2 regions of the Pseudomonas sp. GNP013 genome follow, and region 1 is predicted to be linked to the other one. Evidence: riboswitches for the same ligand, from Rfam matches in the RefSeq annotation. Region 1 holds a riboswitch; the other holds the start of a gene.
What was found. Region 1 has a riboswitch for cobalamin ahead of cobW (cobalamin biosynthesis protein CobW). Riboswitches for the same ligand answer to the same signal wherever they lie in the genome.

Region 1 (7,401 bases):
GGCATTTTTACCAAGTAATATCTCCTATTATTTTGCGGGTCTGATGCACTTTTTTTCCGTGAGTGGATATCGGAAGGTAGGCGCGCTGAAGTTGATGTTATCCATTAAGTTGATAAGGCCTTTTTATGTCTGTTATATCGCGCGCCAGTTTAAATCCTCCGATTGTCAGTCAAGATATTATGAATTCGCACGTTGAAGCCGCCGGCCCGCACTACAAGGCACAGGATGCTCGCAACCCGCACTATCATGCGGTCTCCAGCAAGCCGTCCTGGTCCACCGGTCAAGCCGCCAGCCAAATAGATCGAAGGCAGCGCCGATGGCAGGACCGTAATAACGATAAAGTAGTGCGGGTGGGTTATACGTTTCGTGAAGTTGCACCAGAGGAAACTCGGTTTAATCAAACCCAGCAATCGCAGGCCCGTCTTTCAATGCGGTCCTGGGCAGATGTAGCGAATATCGAGTTCGAGGAAGACGCCGTTACGCCCGACGCCCTGTTACGTTTCGTCAATAGCGCGAGGCCAAGTGTCGCCGATGCCATGCGTTCCGGCAATTCTGGGCGAGTGCGCCTCAACTCCAGCCACTCGTTCAATCACGCGCCCACCGTAAATGGCTTTGGACGCCAAACGCTAACCCACGAAATCGGCCATTGGCTGGGCGCTGCCCACCCCGGAAACTATGAAGCGTTAAAGGGCCCGATCAAGTACGGCACGCATGCCATTTTCGCCGAGGACAGCCGGGCCTACTCGGTCATGAGCTATTTCGAAGCGAGCGATACAGGTCATGATCACAAGGGCGAGTACGCCTCGGCACCGTTGATGACCGACATTGCCTGGGCCCAAAAGGTCTACGGCGCCAATTACACGACCCGTAACACGGATACCACCTACGGCTTCAATTCCAATACCCGGCGAGACGATCTTTCACTGGTGTCCCCGTGGGACGGCGCCGTCTTTTGCGTCTGGGACGGCGGTGGTAACGATACGCTGGATTTCTCTCGCTATTACCAGAACCAGGTGATCAACCTGAACGCTGAAACCTTCTCCAATGTTGGTGGGAAGACGGGGAATGTCTCCATCGCCAGGGACGTTACCGTGGAGAACGCCATCGGCGGTTCCGGCAATGATGTGTTGATCGGCAACGCCGCCGACAACCGGCTCAAAGGCGGTGGCGGTGTCGATCGTCTGTACGGCGGCGCAGGCCGCGATACCTTCGTGTACGACACCGCCACCGATTCGACGTTACGCAGCCCTGACGTGTTGACGGACTTCGTCACCGGTCAGGACAAAATCGATATTTCTGGATTGCTGCGCAAGCATGGCCTCCACGACCTCACCTTCGTCAACCGGCTTTCCGGCCGACCCGGGGAGGCGGGGCTGGGCTACAATCCGCAAAATAACGAGTCGTGGCTGGTGCTTGACCTGACAGGCAACGGCGAAATTGATTTCTACCTTGAAGGCCAGGGGCGCATAGCGCTCGCCGACATCGTGATGAATGTGCCCATCAAACACCGCTATGTGTAGAGCGGCGTCCGGGTCCCGGGTTTCCGACATTGACCGCTTGCCATGCACTGCGTAGCCTTGCGCCTTCGAGGTTCTTCGGCCCAGGTCGAAGCTAAGAAGGGAACGCGGTTCAAGCCGCGGCTGCCCCCGCAACTGTGAAGGGTTCTGTTGACTGCCACGCCACTGCCGATCCGGCGGGAAGGCGCAGTCGGCGCCGGTCGCATGACCCGCAAGCCCCAAGCCAGGAGACCTGCCTCGCAACCGATTTTCCAATTCAACCGGGCGGGGTGATCCGGTGACGAAATCCGCTGCTGCGCGCCGTCGCAGGGCCTATCGTCCCGTATGCCCGCCCCAAAGGGCATCCGATGAAAACACTGGCCAAACTTCCCGTCACCATCGTCACCGGCTTCCTCGGCTCGGGCAAGACCACCCTGTTGCGCCATATGCTGGACAACGCCCAGGGCCGCCGCATCGCGGTGATCGTCAACGAGTTCGGCGAGCTGGGCATCGACGGTGAAATCCTCAAGCAGTGCTCCATCGGTTGCACCGAGGAAGAAGCCAACGGCCGCGTGTATGAACTGGCCAACGGCTGCCTGTGCTGCACCGTGCAGGAAGAGTTCTTCCCGGTGATGCGCGAACTGGTGGCCCGTCGCGGCGACCTTGACCATATCCTTATTGAAACCTCGGGCCTGGCCCTGCCAAAACCCTTGGTGCAGGCCTTCCAGTGGCCGGAAATCCGCAGCGCCTGCACCGTGGATGCGGTGATCACCGTGGTCGACAGCCCGGCCGTGGCCGCCGGCACCTTTGCCGCCTTCCCGGACCAGGTCGACGCCCAGCGCAAGCTCGACCCGAACCTGGACCACGAATCGCCGCTGCACGAACTGTTCGCCGACCAACTGGCCAGCGCCGACCTGGTGATCCTCAACAAGGCCGACCTGATCAGCCCCGAAGACCTGGCCCGCGTGCGTCTGGAAGTCGCCGAAGAGCTGCCGCCGGCGGTCAAGGTCATCGAAGCCAGCAGCGGCCGTGTGCCGTTGGACGTACTGATCGGCCTTGGCGCCGGCTCCGAAGAACACATCGACGCGCGCCACAGCCATCACGATGCGCACCACGAAGGTGAAGACGACCACGATCACGACGCCTTCGACTCCATCTCCATCGACCTGCCGCAAGCCGACGAAGCGCTGCTGCTCGATGCGCTCGCCCAACTGGTAGTGCAGCACGGCATCCTGCGTATCAAGGGTTTTGCCGCCATTCCCAACAAACCGATGCGCCTGTTGATCCAGGGCGTAGGCACCCGCTTTGACAAGCACTTCGACCGCGCCTGGGGTGCCGACGAAGCGCGCATCACGCGCCTGGTGCTGATCGGCCAGGAGCTGGACGCCGCTGGCCTCGAAGCGCAACTGCGCGCCGCGCTCAGCGTTTAAGCCATGCACCTGCTCAGGACCCAGCCCGGTGGTTTCGTCTCGGACGACAATATTGCCGACCTTGGACAGACCCCCGCTGAACTGGTGATTCTGTGCAGCGGTGACTCGAGCCTGGCGCTGCTGGCCGAAGCGGCCCGGCAGTTGCCCGACGACTATCCCAGCCTGCGCCTGGCCAACCCGATGCAGGTGCAGAACCATGCCTCGGTCGACCTCTACGTGGACCAGGTGCTGCGCCACGCCAAGGTGATCCTGATCTCGCTGCATGGCGGCATCGGCTATTGGCGCTATGGCGTCGAGCGTCTGGTGGCATTGGCCGAGCGCGGCGTGCAGCTGATTCTGGTGCCGGGGTGCGACCGCCCGGACCCGGAGCTGGGCAGCCTGAGCACCGTCGGGGCGCAGGAGCGCGACCGTCTGTGGCACTTCCTGCGCCAGGGCGGTTTGGGCAATGCGCTGAATTTCTATCGCTGTCTGGCCTCGGGCTATCTGGGCCGCGACTATGCGTGGGCCGAGCCGCAGACCCTGCCGCGGACTGCCATTTATCACCCGCATAACGCCAATGCCACACTGCAGGACTGGCAGGCGGCGTGGCGCGCTGATCTGCCGGTCGCAGCGGTACTGTTCTACCGCTCGCATTTGCAGGCGGCCAACACCGGTTTTATCGACGTGTTCTGTCAACGCTTGCAGGCGGCGGGCCTCAACCCGCTGCCGATGGCGGTGGCCAGCCTCAAAGAGCCCGGCTGCCTCACGGTGGTCGAGGACCTGCTCGACGAGGTACAGGCGGCGGTGATCCTCAACACCACCGGGTTTGCCCAGTCCAGCCCCGAAGCTCCGCATCTGCGCCCGTTTCGCCGCAATATCCCGGTGATCCAGGCGATCTGCGCGCAAGACAACCAGCCCGGCTGGGAAGCCAGCGCACAAGGTCTCGGCCCGCGCGATCTGGCGATGCACATCGCCTTGCCGGAGCTGGACGGGCGCATCATCAGCCGGCCCATCAGCTTCAAGGACCTGGCCTGGCGCAGCGAGCGCAGCCAGTCGGACGTGGTGTGCTACCGCGCCGCGCCCGAGCGCATGGACTTCGTCGCCGAGCTGGCGCGACGCTGGGTCGAACTGGCGCGGGTGCCCAACGGCGACAAACGCATCGCGCTGATCCTCGCCAACTACCCAACCCGCGACGGCCGCATCGGCAACGGCGTGGGCCTGGACACCCCGGCCGCCGCGCTGAATATCCTGCGTGCCTTGCAGGCCGAAGGTTATCCGCTGCCGGACGCGTTGCCGGAAAGCGGCACGGCGCTGATCCACGAGCTGCTCGGCGGCGTCACCAACGACCTCGACAGCCTCGACCTGCGGCCCTGCCACCAGAGCCTGGGCCTGGACGACTACGCGGCGATGTTTGCGCGCCTGCCCGCCGCCAATCAACAGGCGGTGCTCGAGCGCTGGGGCGCGCCGCAGAATGATCCGATGTGCCGCGATGGCCGCCTGATGATCGCCGGGTTGCGCCTGGGCCTGACCTTCGTCGGCATCCAGCCGGCGCGGGGTTATCAGGTGGACGCCAGCGCCGTGTACCACGACCCCGACCTGGTGCCGCCCCATGGCTACCTGGCGTTCTACTTCTGGCTGCGCCACACCTACGGCGCTCAGGGTGTGATTCACGTTGGCAAGCACGGCAACCTCGAATGGCTGCCGGGCAAGGGCGTGGGCCTGTCGGAGAACTGCTGGCCGGACGCATTGCTCGGGCCGTTGCCGAATATCTATCCGTTCATCGTCAACGATCCGGGTGAGGGCGCCCAGGCCAAGCGGCGTACTCAGGCGGTGATCATCGACCACCTGATGCCGCCGCTGACCCGCGCCGAAACCTACGGCCCGCTGCGCAACCTCGAGCTGCTGGCGGACGAATATTACGAAGCGCAGTTGCTCGACCCGCGGCGCGCGCTGGCGCTGCAAAAGGACATCCTCGCGCTGGTGCGCGAAACCCGGATCGACCAGGAGCTGGCGCTGGACAGCGACGCCGAGGCGTCCGTGTGGCTGCCGCGCCTTGACACCTACCTGTGCGATCTCAAGGAGTCGCAGATCCGCGACGGCCTGCATATCTTTGGTGAGTCGCCCCAAGGCCGCCTGCGCATCGACACGTTGCTGGCGTTGCTGCGCATTCCGCGTGACGACGGTCGCGGCGCGCAATCGAGTCTGCTGCGCGTGTTGGCCAAGGCATTCGCGCTGGGCTTCGACCCGCTGGACTGCGCGTTGGCCGAGCCGTGGAGCGGCCCGCGCCCCGACGTATTGCAGCGCATCGATCCACAGCGTTGGCGCACCGCCGGTGACACCCGCGAACGTCTGGAACTGTACGCGGCGCGCTTGATCGAGCAGGCGCTCGAAGGCCCGCTGGAGCAGCTTGAGGCGCCGGGCTGGGAGGACGTGAAAGCGGTGATCGAGCATTTGCGCATCATCGTCGCGCCGCGGCTGGACGCCTGCGGCCCGGCGGAAATGCGCGGTTTGCTGGATGCCTTGAGTGGCCGCTTCGTCCCGGCGGGTCCCAGCGGCGCGCCAAGCCGTGGGCGCCTCGACGTGCTGCCCACCGGGCGTAACTTTTTCAGCGTGGACGTACGCAACCTGCCGACCACCACCGCCTGGCGCATCGGTTTCCAGTCGGCCAACCTGATCCTCGAGCGGCACTTGCAGGACCACGGCGACCACCTGCGCCAGCTCGGCCTGTCGGTGTGGGGCACCGCCACCATGCGCACCGGCGGCGATGACATCGCCCAGGCCATGGCACTGATGGGCGTGCGCCCGGTGTGGGCCACCGGCAGCCAGCGCGTGGACGACTTCGAGATCCTGCCGATCAGCCTGCTCGACCGCCCGCGCGTGGACGTGACGCTGCGTGTGTCCGGGTTCTTCCGCGACGCCTTCGCCAACCTGATCCGCCTGTTCGATGCGGCGGTGCAGGCGGTGGCAGCGCTCGATGAGCCGGACGACATGAACCCGCTGGCGGCCAAGGTGCGCAGTGAGCGCGAGGCTCTGCGCATGGCCGGCCTGGACGAAGACGCGGCGGCGAAACAGGCGGGCTGGCGCATCTTCGGCGCCAAACCGGGCGCCTACGGTGCCGGTGTGCAGGGCGCGATTGACGGGCGCCTGTGGCAGAGCCGCGAGGACCTGGCCGAGGTCTACCTTAATTGGGGCGGCTACGCCTACGGCGGTGCCGATGAAGGCACCGAGGCCCGCGAGCCTTTCGCGCGGCGCCTGAGCCAGGTGCAGGCGGTAGTGCAGAACCAGGACAATCGCGAGCACGACCTGCTTGACTCCAACGACTACTACCAGTTCCAGGGCGGCATGCTCGCCGCCGTGGAAACCCTCAGCGGCGACAAGGCCGCCAGCTACCATGGCGACCACAGCCAGCCGGACCTGCCGAAAATCCGCACGCTGAAGGAAGAACTCAACCGGGTGATTCGCTCCCGTGCGGCCAACCCCAAGTGGATCGACGGCGTGAAGCGCCATGGCTACAAAGGCGCGTTCGAGATGGCCGCCACCGTGGACAACCTGTTCGCCTTCGACGCCACCACCGAGCTGATCGACGATCACCAATACGCCTTGCTCGCCGACGCCTACCTGCTCGACCCGGACACCCGCGCCTTCGTGCAGCAGCACAACCCGGCGGCGTTGCGTGACATGACCGAACGCATGCTCGAAGCCCAGCAACGCGGCCAGTGGCAAGCGCCGGGCGCCTACCGTGAAGCGCTGGAAAACCTGTTGCTCGATATAGAAGAAGACAGCTGATGAGTGAGCGTACCAACACTGTGGCGAGCGGGCTTGCCCCGCGTTGGGGTGCGAAGCGCCCCCCATCGAGCAAAACGCGGTGTACCTGATACGGCTCAGCGCCTGGCTTTGGGGCTGCTGCGCAGCCCAACGCAGGACAAGCCTGCTCGCCACAGGGAATCTGCGCTTAACTGAACGGCATTCGGGCTTGCCCCGCGTTGGGGTGCGTAGCAGCCCCAATAAGTTCAACCTGGTCTTCCTGAAAGAACGTGGCGTTTGGTTTTAGGGCTGCTGCGCAGCCCAGCGCGGGGCAAGCCCGCTCGCCACAATAAGTAGCAGAATTTAAAGAGAACCGGCATGACCGATATTCCACATTTCCCGCTGTCCGCCGTCGTCGGCGCCGACGACCTGAAACTGGCGCTGTGCCTGGCCGCCATCGACCCGAAGATCGGCGGTGTGCTGATCGAAGGTCCGCGCGGTATGGCCAAGTCCACCCTGGCCCGTGGCCTGGCGGACCTGCTCGCCAGCGGGCAGTTCGTCACCTTGCCCCTGGGCGCCACCGAAGAACGGCTGGTCGGCACCCTCGACCTCGACGCGGCGCTGGGCGAAGGCCGCGCGCAGTTTTCCGCCGGCGTGTTGGCCAAGGCCGATGGCGGCGTGCTGTATGTGGATGAAGTCAACCTGCTGCCCGACCACCTGGTCGACCTGCTGCTGGACGTTGCCGCCAGCGG
Region 2 (7,401 bases), 1.7 Mb from region 1:
CCCGCGCAACGAACGGTCGCTGATACGGATAAACCGCCACGGCTGCATCAGGCCGACACTGGGGGCCTGGTGTGCGGCCTGGAGCAGGCGCTGCAATAATTCGGGTGTGACCGTGCCGCCGCTGAAGTGGCGCATGTCGCGGCGTTCGGCGATGGCGCGGTAGACGGCGTCGCGTTCGGCCTGGGGGAATGCGTGATCGGTCATGGCCCAGTCGCGGGCAAACCCGCTCCCACCGTTTGATCTGTGAACGCTGTCTTGAGGTCCGGCGCAAAAAGCGCGGCCACCGCCGCCGGATTCGACGGAAAGTAAAAGTGCACATAGGAAGCGGTCATCCGTCCCTGTCGATACACCGCCTCGGCGCCGCGCCCGCCATTGGGGCTCAGGCCACGGGCGATCGGCTGCCACTCGGTGCTGGTCAAGGAATGGTGATAGGTGTGCCCGCGCAACGTGCCCTCCGGCAGCTCGACACTCTGCAGCGCCAGCGCTGCCAGTTTTTTCTGCATCACCGCGTCGCCCTGCAACAGGCCCACCAGTTCGGCGCGGGTGCCGTCGACGTCGGTGAGCGAGTCGAGCAGGTACAACATGCCGCCACACTCGGCGAGCAAGGGTTTGTTCGCCGCGTGATGGGCGCGAATGGACGCGAGCATCGAGGTATTGTGCGACAGCGCCTGGTGGTGCAGTTCCGGGTAACCACCGGGCAGGTAGAGGCTGTCGGCCTCAGGCAGCTGGCTATCGTGGAGCGGAGAAAAGAACGTCAGCTCGGCCCCCATCGCCCGCAACAGGTCCAGGCTGGCGCCATAGGTGAAGGCAAACGCTTCGTCCCGAGCGATGGCAATGCGCACGCCGGCGAGCAGCGGCTCGGCCTCGATCACTTCAGGCACGGCAAAGGTCACTGACGGCGGCACCGCCACTTCGCAACTGCTGCCCAGCGCCTGGGCGGCGGCGTCCAGGCGCGCGTCGAGGTCATTGAGTTCACTGGCCTGCACCAGTCCCAGGTGGCGGCTGGGCAGTTCGATACCGGTCTCGCGGGACAGCGCGCCGTACCAGCGCAGGCCCTCGGTGAGGCTGCCTTCGAGCAGTTGCGCATGGCGCAGGGTACCGACCCGGTTGGCCAGCACGCCGGCGAACGGCAGGTCCGGCTGGTAGCGCGCCAGGCCCAGGGCCAGTGCGCCGAAGGTCTGGGCCATGGCCGTGCCGTCGATCACGCCGAGCACCGGCACGCCGAAATGTCGCGCCAGGTCGGCGCTGGAGGGCGTGCCGTCGAACAGGCCCATGACGCCTTCAATCAGAATAAGGTCGGCCTCGCCCGCCGCTTCCCACAGCAGGCGGCGACTTTCCTGCTCGCCCACCATCCACATGTCCAACTGATACACCGGCGCACCGCTGGCGCGCTCGTGGATCATCGGGTCGAGGAAGTCCGGGCCGCACTTGAACACGCGCACCTTGCGCCCAAGGTTGCGGTGCAAGCGGGCCAGGGCAGCCGTCACAGTGGTTTTGCCCTGGCCGGACGCCGGTGCGGCGATCAGTACGGCCGGGCAATGACGGGGCTGATTCAAAGTTCGACGCCCTTCTGAGCCTTGATGCCGGCCTGGAATGCGTGCTTGAGCATGCCCATTTCGGTGACGGTATCGCCCATTTCAATCAGCTCGGGCTTGGCGCCACGGCCGGTGACCACTACGTGTTGCATCGGCGGGCGGGCCTGCAGGTCGCTGAGGACCTGATCGAGGTTGAGGTAGCCGTGCTTGAGGGCGATGTTCAGTTCGTCCAGCACCACCAGGCCAATGGAGGCGTCTTGCAGCATCGCCCGGGACACCGCCCAGGCGGCCTCGGCGGCGGCGATGTCGCGCTGGCGGTCCTGGGTTTCCCAGGTGAAGCCTTCGCCCATCACGTGAAAGCGCACCTGCTCGGGGAAGCGGCGGAAGAACATCTCTTCGCCGGTGCTGAAACGCCCCTTGATGAACTGCACCACACCGCACTGCATGCCATGGCCCATGGCGCGGGCCAGCATGCCGAAGGCCGAGCTGCTCTTGCCTTTACCGTTGCCGGTGAGCACCAGCAACAGGCCGCACTCATTCGGCGAGTTGGCGATGCGCTCGTCGATCACGGCTTTTTTGCGCAGCATGCGCGCCAGATGGCGCTCGTCGCGTTCGGGGGAATCGGTCATGGCAGCTCTCCGTTGGGGCTGGACAAAAACGGCGGGCAGGAAACAAGCGCATACAGACAGCCAAGCATCGCCCACCGTGATGCTGTTGAATGTTCAAGGCCGGTCTCCGGACTCATGAGCGGCGCCTGCACGTATCAAGCGCAGGCAGGCCGGCGGCGCGCCTTCCCATATCGCGCACGATACAGTGGCAAACAGCACCGTTTTGACTCATTTACCGTTGCGGGGGCAGCGCCGGGATCGCGGCAGCACTGTGTACAAGTGCGCTCACTCACCGGCTTCCCTGTTTCACTCTGTCGACGCACGCGCCACGGAGCACCTGGAACAAGCGGCGAAGGTTAGTGGGTTGGGGGGGAGCGTCAATTAAAGCTGGCCTGGCACTTGAACCATCCTGGGCAGGCAATCCTCTACCCTTACAGGCATTCAGGAGAAAATCATGCATAAAACAAGACTCGCCTTACTCATCATGCTCGCCGGCACCCTCGCCGCCTGCGGTGAAAGCTCGACGTTGCAGGTCTCGGATGGCACCGGGCCGTCGCCCAAATTGCCGCAGCCGAACAAGACGCTGATCCCCACCGTGAATATCGCACCGGCCATCGGCTGGCCTGAAGGCGCCAAGCCGACGGCCGCCGCCGGTACTCAGGTGGCCGCGTTCGCCGAAGGCCTGGACCACCCGCGCTGGCTGTATGTGTTGCCCAATGGCGACGTGCTGGTGGCCGAAACCAACGCGCCGCCCAAGCCGGATGATGCCAAGGGTATTCGCGGCTGGGTGATGGAAAAAGTCATGGGCCGCGCTGGCGCTGGCGTGCCGAGCCCGAACCGCATCACCCTGCTGCGCGATGCCGACCATGACGGTGTGGCCGAGACACGCACGGTGTTCCTGGAAAATCTCAACTCGCCATTCGGCATGACCCTGGTGGGCAACGACCTCTACGTGGCCGACTCGGACAAGCTGCTGCGCTTTGCCTATCAGCCTGGTGAAACCGCGATCAAAACCCAGGGCGCCACGGTGGTGGACTTGCCCGGTGGCCCGCTGAATCACCACTGGACGAAAAACGTGGTGGCGAGCAAGGACGGCAGCAAGCTGTACGTGAGCGTCGGCTCCAACAGTAACGTCGGCGAAAACGGCCTGGAAGCCGAACAAGGCCGCGCAGCGATCTGGGAAGTTGACCGCGCCACCGGCCAGCACCGGATTTTCGCCTCGGGCCTGCGCAACCCCAACGGCATGGCCTGGGAACCGCAAAGCGGCAAACTGTGGACGGCAGTCAACGAGCGCGACGAAATCGGCAGCGACCTGGTGCCGGATTACATCACTTCGGTCAAGGATGGCGGCTTTTATGGCTGGCCGTTCAGTTACTACGGTCAGCATGTGGATGTGCGCGTGACGCCGCAGAACCCGGAGCTTGTGGCCAAGGCCATTGCGCCGGACTACGCCGTGGGCCCGCATACCGCGTCCCTGGGACTGACCTTTGCCGATGGCAGCAAACTCCCGGCGCCATTCAGCAACGGCGCGTTCATCGGCCAGCACGGCTCGTGGAACCGCAAGCCGCACAGTGGCTACAAGGTGATCTTCGTGCCGTTCGAAGGCGGGCAACCCAAGGGGCAGCCGGTGGACGTGCTGACCGGCTTCCTCGACAAGGACGAGAAAGCCATGGGCCGGCCGGTGGGCGTGGTGATCGATCAGCAGGGGGATCTGCTGGTGGCTGATGATGTGGGGAATAAGGTGTGGCGGGTTTCAGCAGCTAAATAAACGCCGCGAAAAAATGTGAGAGGGGCTTGCCCCCGATAGCAGTGGGTCAGTCAATGAATTCCTGGACTGATGCACCGTCATCGGGAGCAAGCCCCTCCCACATATGGATCCTGGTTTCAGCGTTAAGGGTTGCGCGCCAGATGCTCGGCCGGCAATACGCGCTTGGCGCTCAGGTACGCATTCTGCCAATACGCCTTGGACAGGGTATCCAGCTTCACTGTGCCGCCGGTTTGCGGCGCGTGCACGAAACGACCTTCACCCACGTAGATGCCCGCATGGCTGACGCGGGAACCGCCGCCGGTGGCGAAGAACAGCAAATCACCGGTCTGCAGGTTCTGTTCACTCACGTCCTGGGCGCGCATCACGATCAGTTCGCGGGTGGTACGCGGCAGGGAAATGCCGGCGGCATCACGATAGACGAACCCGATCAGGCCACTGCAATCGAACCCCGAATCCGGCGTATTACCGCCCCAGCGATACGGTGTGCCAACCAGGCCGAGTGCACGGAAAAGCACGTCTTCGGCCGCAGGCGAGAAACTCTGGGTGGCAGCGTAGTTGAACACCGGCTTGGGCTTCACGGCGACAGGCGCCGGCGGCGGTGGACGGCTTGCGCAGGCGCTGAGCAGCGCGGCGCAAACAAGAAGCATGAGGCGGGCTGAGGTCGACATGGGCAGAACAATCCTGGTCTGGATGCGGCTTTCGCTGCCGAACGCTGAAAACCAGAACGCGCAAGCAAAGCTCGCGCGAACGGATTACAACAATGTCCAGGGATTCTAGCGCTTACGCGTCAAACTTCAAGTATCACTTTAACTTTACTTACTGGCGGTCACTGTGGACGGGGCCATGGCCAGTGCGCGCTTGGCTTCAATGAAGGTCTTGCTCCAGTAACTGTCGCCCAGGCTGTCGACTCGAACACCGCCACTGCGACGGCTGCTGGAGTGGATAAACTGGTTATCGCCCAGGTAGATACCGGCGTGGCTGACACGACCACGGCCCGCTGTACTGAAGAAAAGCAGATCGCCAGGCTTGAGGTTGTTGCGCGCGACCAACGGTGCTTTCACGTTGATCATTTCGCGCGTCGAGCGTGGCAGATTCATGCCCGCTTCTTCACGAAACAGATAACCGATGAAACCGCTGCAATCGAAACCGGCTTCAGAGGTACCGCCGAAACGGTAACGGGTACCGATCAGCGACATGCCGCGTTCAAGGATGCTGTCGGCCAGCACCGGAAGCTGGTAAGGCTTGCTGCCGGAGAAATCGGTCAGCTCTTTTTCGGTTGCCAGCTCTTCTTCGTAAACAGAAGCAGACTGAGCAGCAACGAATTTTGCCTGGCTTTGAACCTGTGGTTTTTGCTGGACAGCCACTTGCTGGGGCTGGGAGGCGCAACCAAACAACAGGGTGACAAGTGCGAGAGGCACGAGGGGTGCGAAGCGATTTAGCATGGGCACGACCGTGGCTGGTATGTAAAGAAGCCGAGACTATGCCCGCTATCGGATCGATTTGCAAATTCAATCGAGGTCTATGTGACTTGGCGATTGGACTGCGCCATCTAAGCCGTAATTCCATTTAATGAGCACAATGCGTAGCCGGCGAGGCTAAAACGCAGGATTTCTGGCGCCTGAAAAATGCCGAACCGTTGCGAATCAAACGGTTACCAGCCCAACGTCTCTTTGAGAAAAGGGATCGTCAATTTTCTTTGTGCCTGCAGGGAGGCCTGGTCAAGTTGTTCGAGCAAATCGAACAACGCGCTCATGCTGCGGGTGCCACGGGTGAGAATAAAATGCCCGACTTCGTCGGTAAGGTGCAGGCCGCGACGCGATGCACGCAATTGCAGGGCACGCAATTTGTCTTCGTCGGACAAGGGACGCATCTGAAAGATCAGCGCCAGGGTGAGGCGTGACTTGAGGTCGGCCAGTTTGACCGGCAATTCCCGGGGCGAGGTGGACGCCGCGATCAGCAGGCGCCTGCCGCTGTCACGCAGGCGGTTGAACAGATGGAACAAGGCTTCTTCCCACTGCGCTTTGCCGGCGATGGCCTGCAGGTCATCCAGGCACACCAGTTCGTATTGCTCAAGGTTGTCGAAAATGCCGATGCCACGGTCCATCAGCTCGGCCAGTGGCAGATACACCGCCGGCTCGCCCATCTGCTCGAAGCGCAGGCACGCGGCCTGCAACAGATGGGTACGTCCCACGCCATGTTTGCCCCACAGATAGATCAGGCTTTCCGTCCACCCGGCGTCGGCTTCGCATAGACGCTCGACATAGCCGAGTGCTGCGGCATTGGCGCCTGGGTAGTAATTGATAAAGGTTGCGTCATCACGCAGACGCACACCTAGGGGCAGCTGAATCGGTTTCATGCTGACTGAACGGCTCCCATCGAACCGCTAGTGGCCTCTGTGTAAAGTTGGCAAAGTCTATACCCGTGACGCCGGGCGCACAATGCAGCAGACCACAAGCAAAATCAAAGGTTTGCGTTAACCTGCCGGTTTATACGGAGTATTTGACGCGCCCACCTCATAAACAACAAACCCGGCCATGAGCCGGGTTTGTCGCACTGCGATTACAGCTCGGGGTCTTCGACGCCCGTGTACACATCCGAATCCTTGTACAGCACGTGCACATGGCGCACCAACACCATGATCACTGCCGCCACGGGCAAAGCCAGCAGGATGCCGGTAAAACCGAACAGCTCACCGCCCGCCAGGATAGCAAAGATAACCGCCACCGGGTGCAGGCCGATCCGATCGCCCACCAGCAAGGGCGTCAGCACCATGCCTTCGAGGGCCTGGCCGACCATGAACACCGCGACAATCCCCAGCATCGGGTACAGGTCGCCGCCGAACTGGAACAACCCGGCCACCAGCGCCGCGCCGATCCCGATCACAAAGCCCATGTAGGGCACAATGGCCGCCAGACCCGCGATCAGGCCGATCAACAGGCCCAGCTCCAGGCCGATGGCCATTAGCCCGGCCGCGTAGATGATGCCCAGTGCCAGCATCACCAACAACTGGCCACGCACGAATGCACCCAGCACTTCATGGCACTCTGCTGCCAGTGATACCACGCGCTCCTCGCTGTCTCGCGGCAGCAGGCCGCGAATCTTGGCCATCATGATGTCCCAGTCGCGCAGCAGGTAAAACGCCACCACCGGAATCAGCACCAGATTCGTCAGCCAACCGATCAGCGCCAGGCTGGAAGCGGTGGCCTGACTGAGCACCACACCGACGATGTCGGTGGTCTGGCCCATATGCTCGCTGATCGCGGCCTTGACCTTGTCGAACTTCCAGAACCCTTCCGACAGCCCCAGCTTGGTCTGAGCCCAGGGCATCGCCGTGTGTTGCAGCCAGTCGAGCATCTGCGGCGCCAGCTCGTACAAGCGAAACAGCTGCTTGGCCAGCATCGGCACCAGCACCAGCACCAGCGCGGTGATGATCAACGTGAACAGCGCAAACACCGTCACCACGCCCAGGGTCCGCGACAGGCCGAGCTTT

Region 2: it holds a riboswitch for cobalamin, as region 1 does, so the genes downstream of both, cobO (cob(I)yrinic acid a,c-diamide adenosyltransferase) here and cobW (cobalamin biosynthesis protein CobW) in region 1, are expected to answer to the same signal.

What each region holds. Positions count from the first base shown of each region.
Region 1 is NZ_JBTGUT010000001.1:2,840,237-2,847,637, reverse strand. Features, by position in the region: gene ACXX81_RS12255 (M10 family metallopeptidase C-terminal domain-containing protein) at 180-1,520, shown strand; cobalamin riboswitch at 1,572-1,771, shown strand; gene cobW (cobalamin biosynthesis protein CobW) at 1,865-2,926, shown strand; gene cobN (cobaltochelatase subunit CobN) at 2,930-6,691, shown strand; gene ACXX81_RS12240 (magnesium chelatase ATPase subunit I) at 7,028-7,401, shown strand, end outside.
Region 2 is NZ_JBTGUT010000001.1:1,190,050-1,197,450, reverse strand. Features, by position in the region: gene bluB (5,6-dimethylbenzimidazole synthase) at 1-204, opposite strand, end outside; gene ACXX81_RS05470 (cobyrinic acid a,c-diamide synthase CobB) at 201-1,556, opposite strand; gene cobO (cob(I)yrinic acid a,c-diamide adenosyltransferase) at 1,553-2,164, opposite strand; cobalamin riboswitch at 2,245-2,499, opposite strand; gene ACXX81_RS05460 (PQQ-dependent sugar dehydrogenase) at 2,598-3,911, shown strand; gene ACXX81_RS05455 (C40 family peptidase) at 4,034-4,579, opposite strand; gene ACXX81_RS05450 (C40 family peptidase) at 4,724-5,353, opposite strand; gene hda (DnaA regulatory inactivator Hda) at 5,563-6,267, opposite strand; gene ACXX81_RS05440 (AI-2E family transporter) at 6,471-7,401, opposite strand, start outside.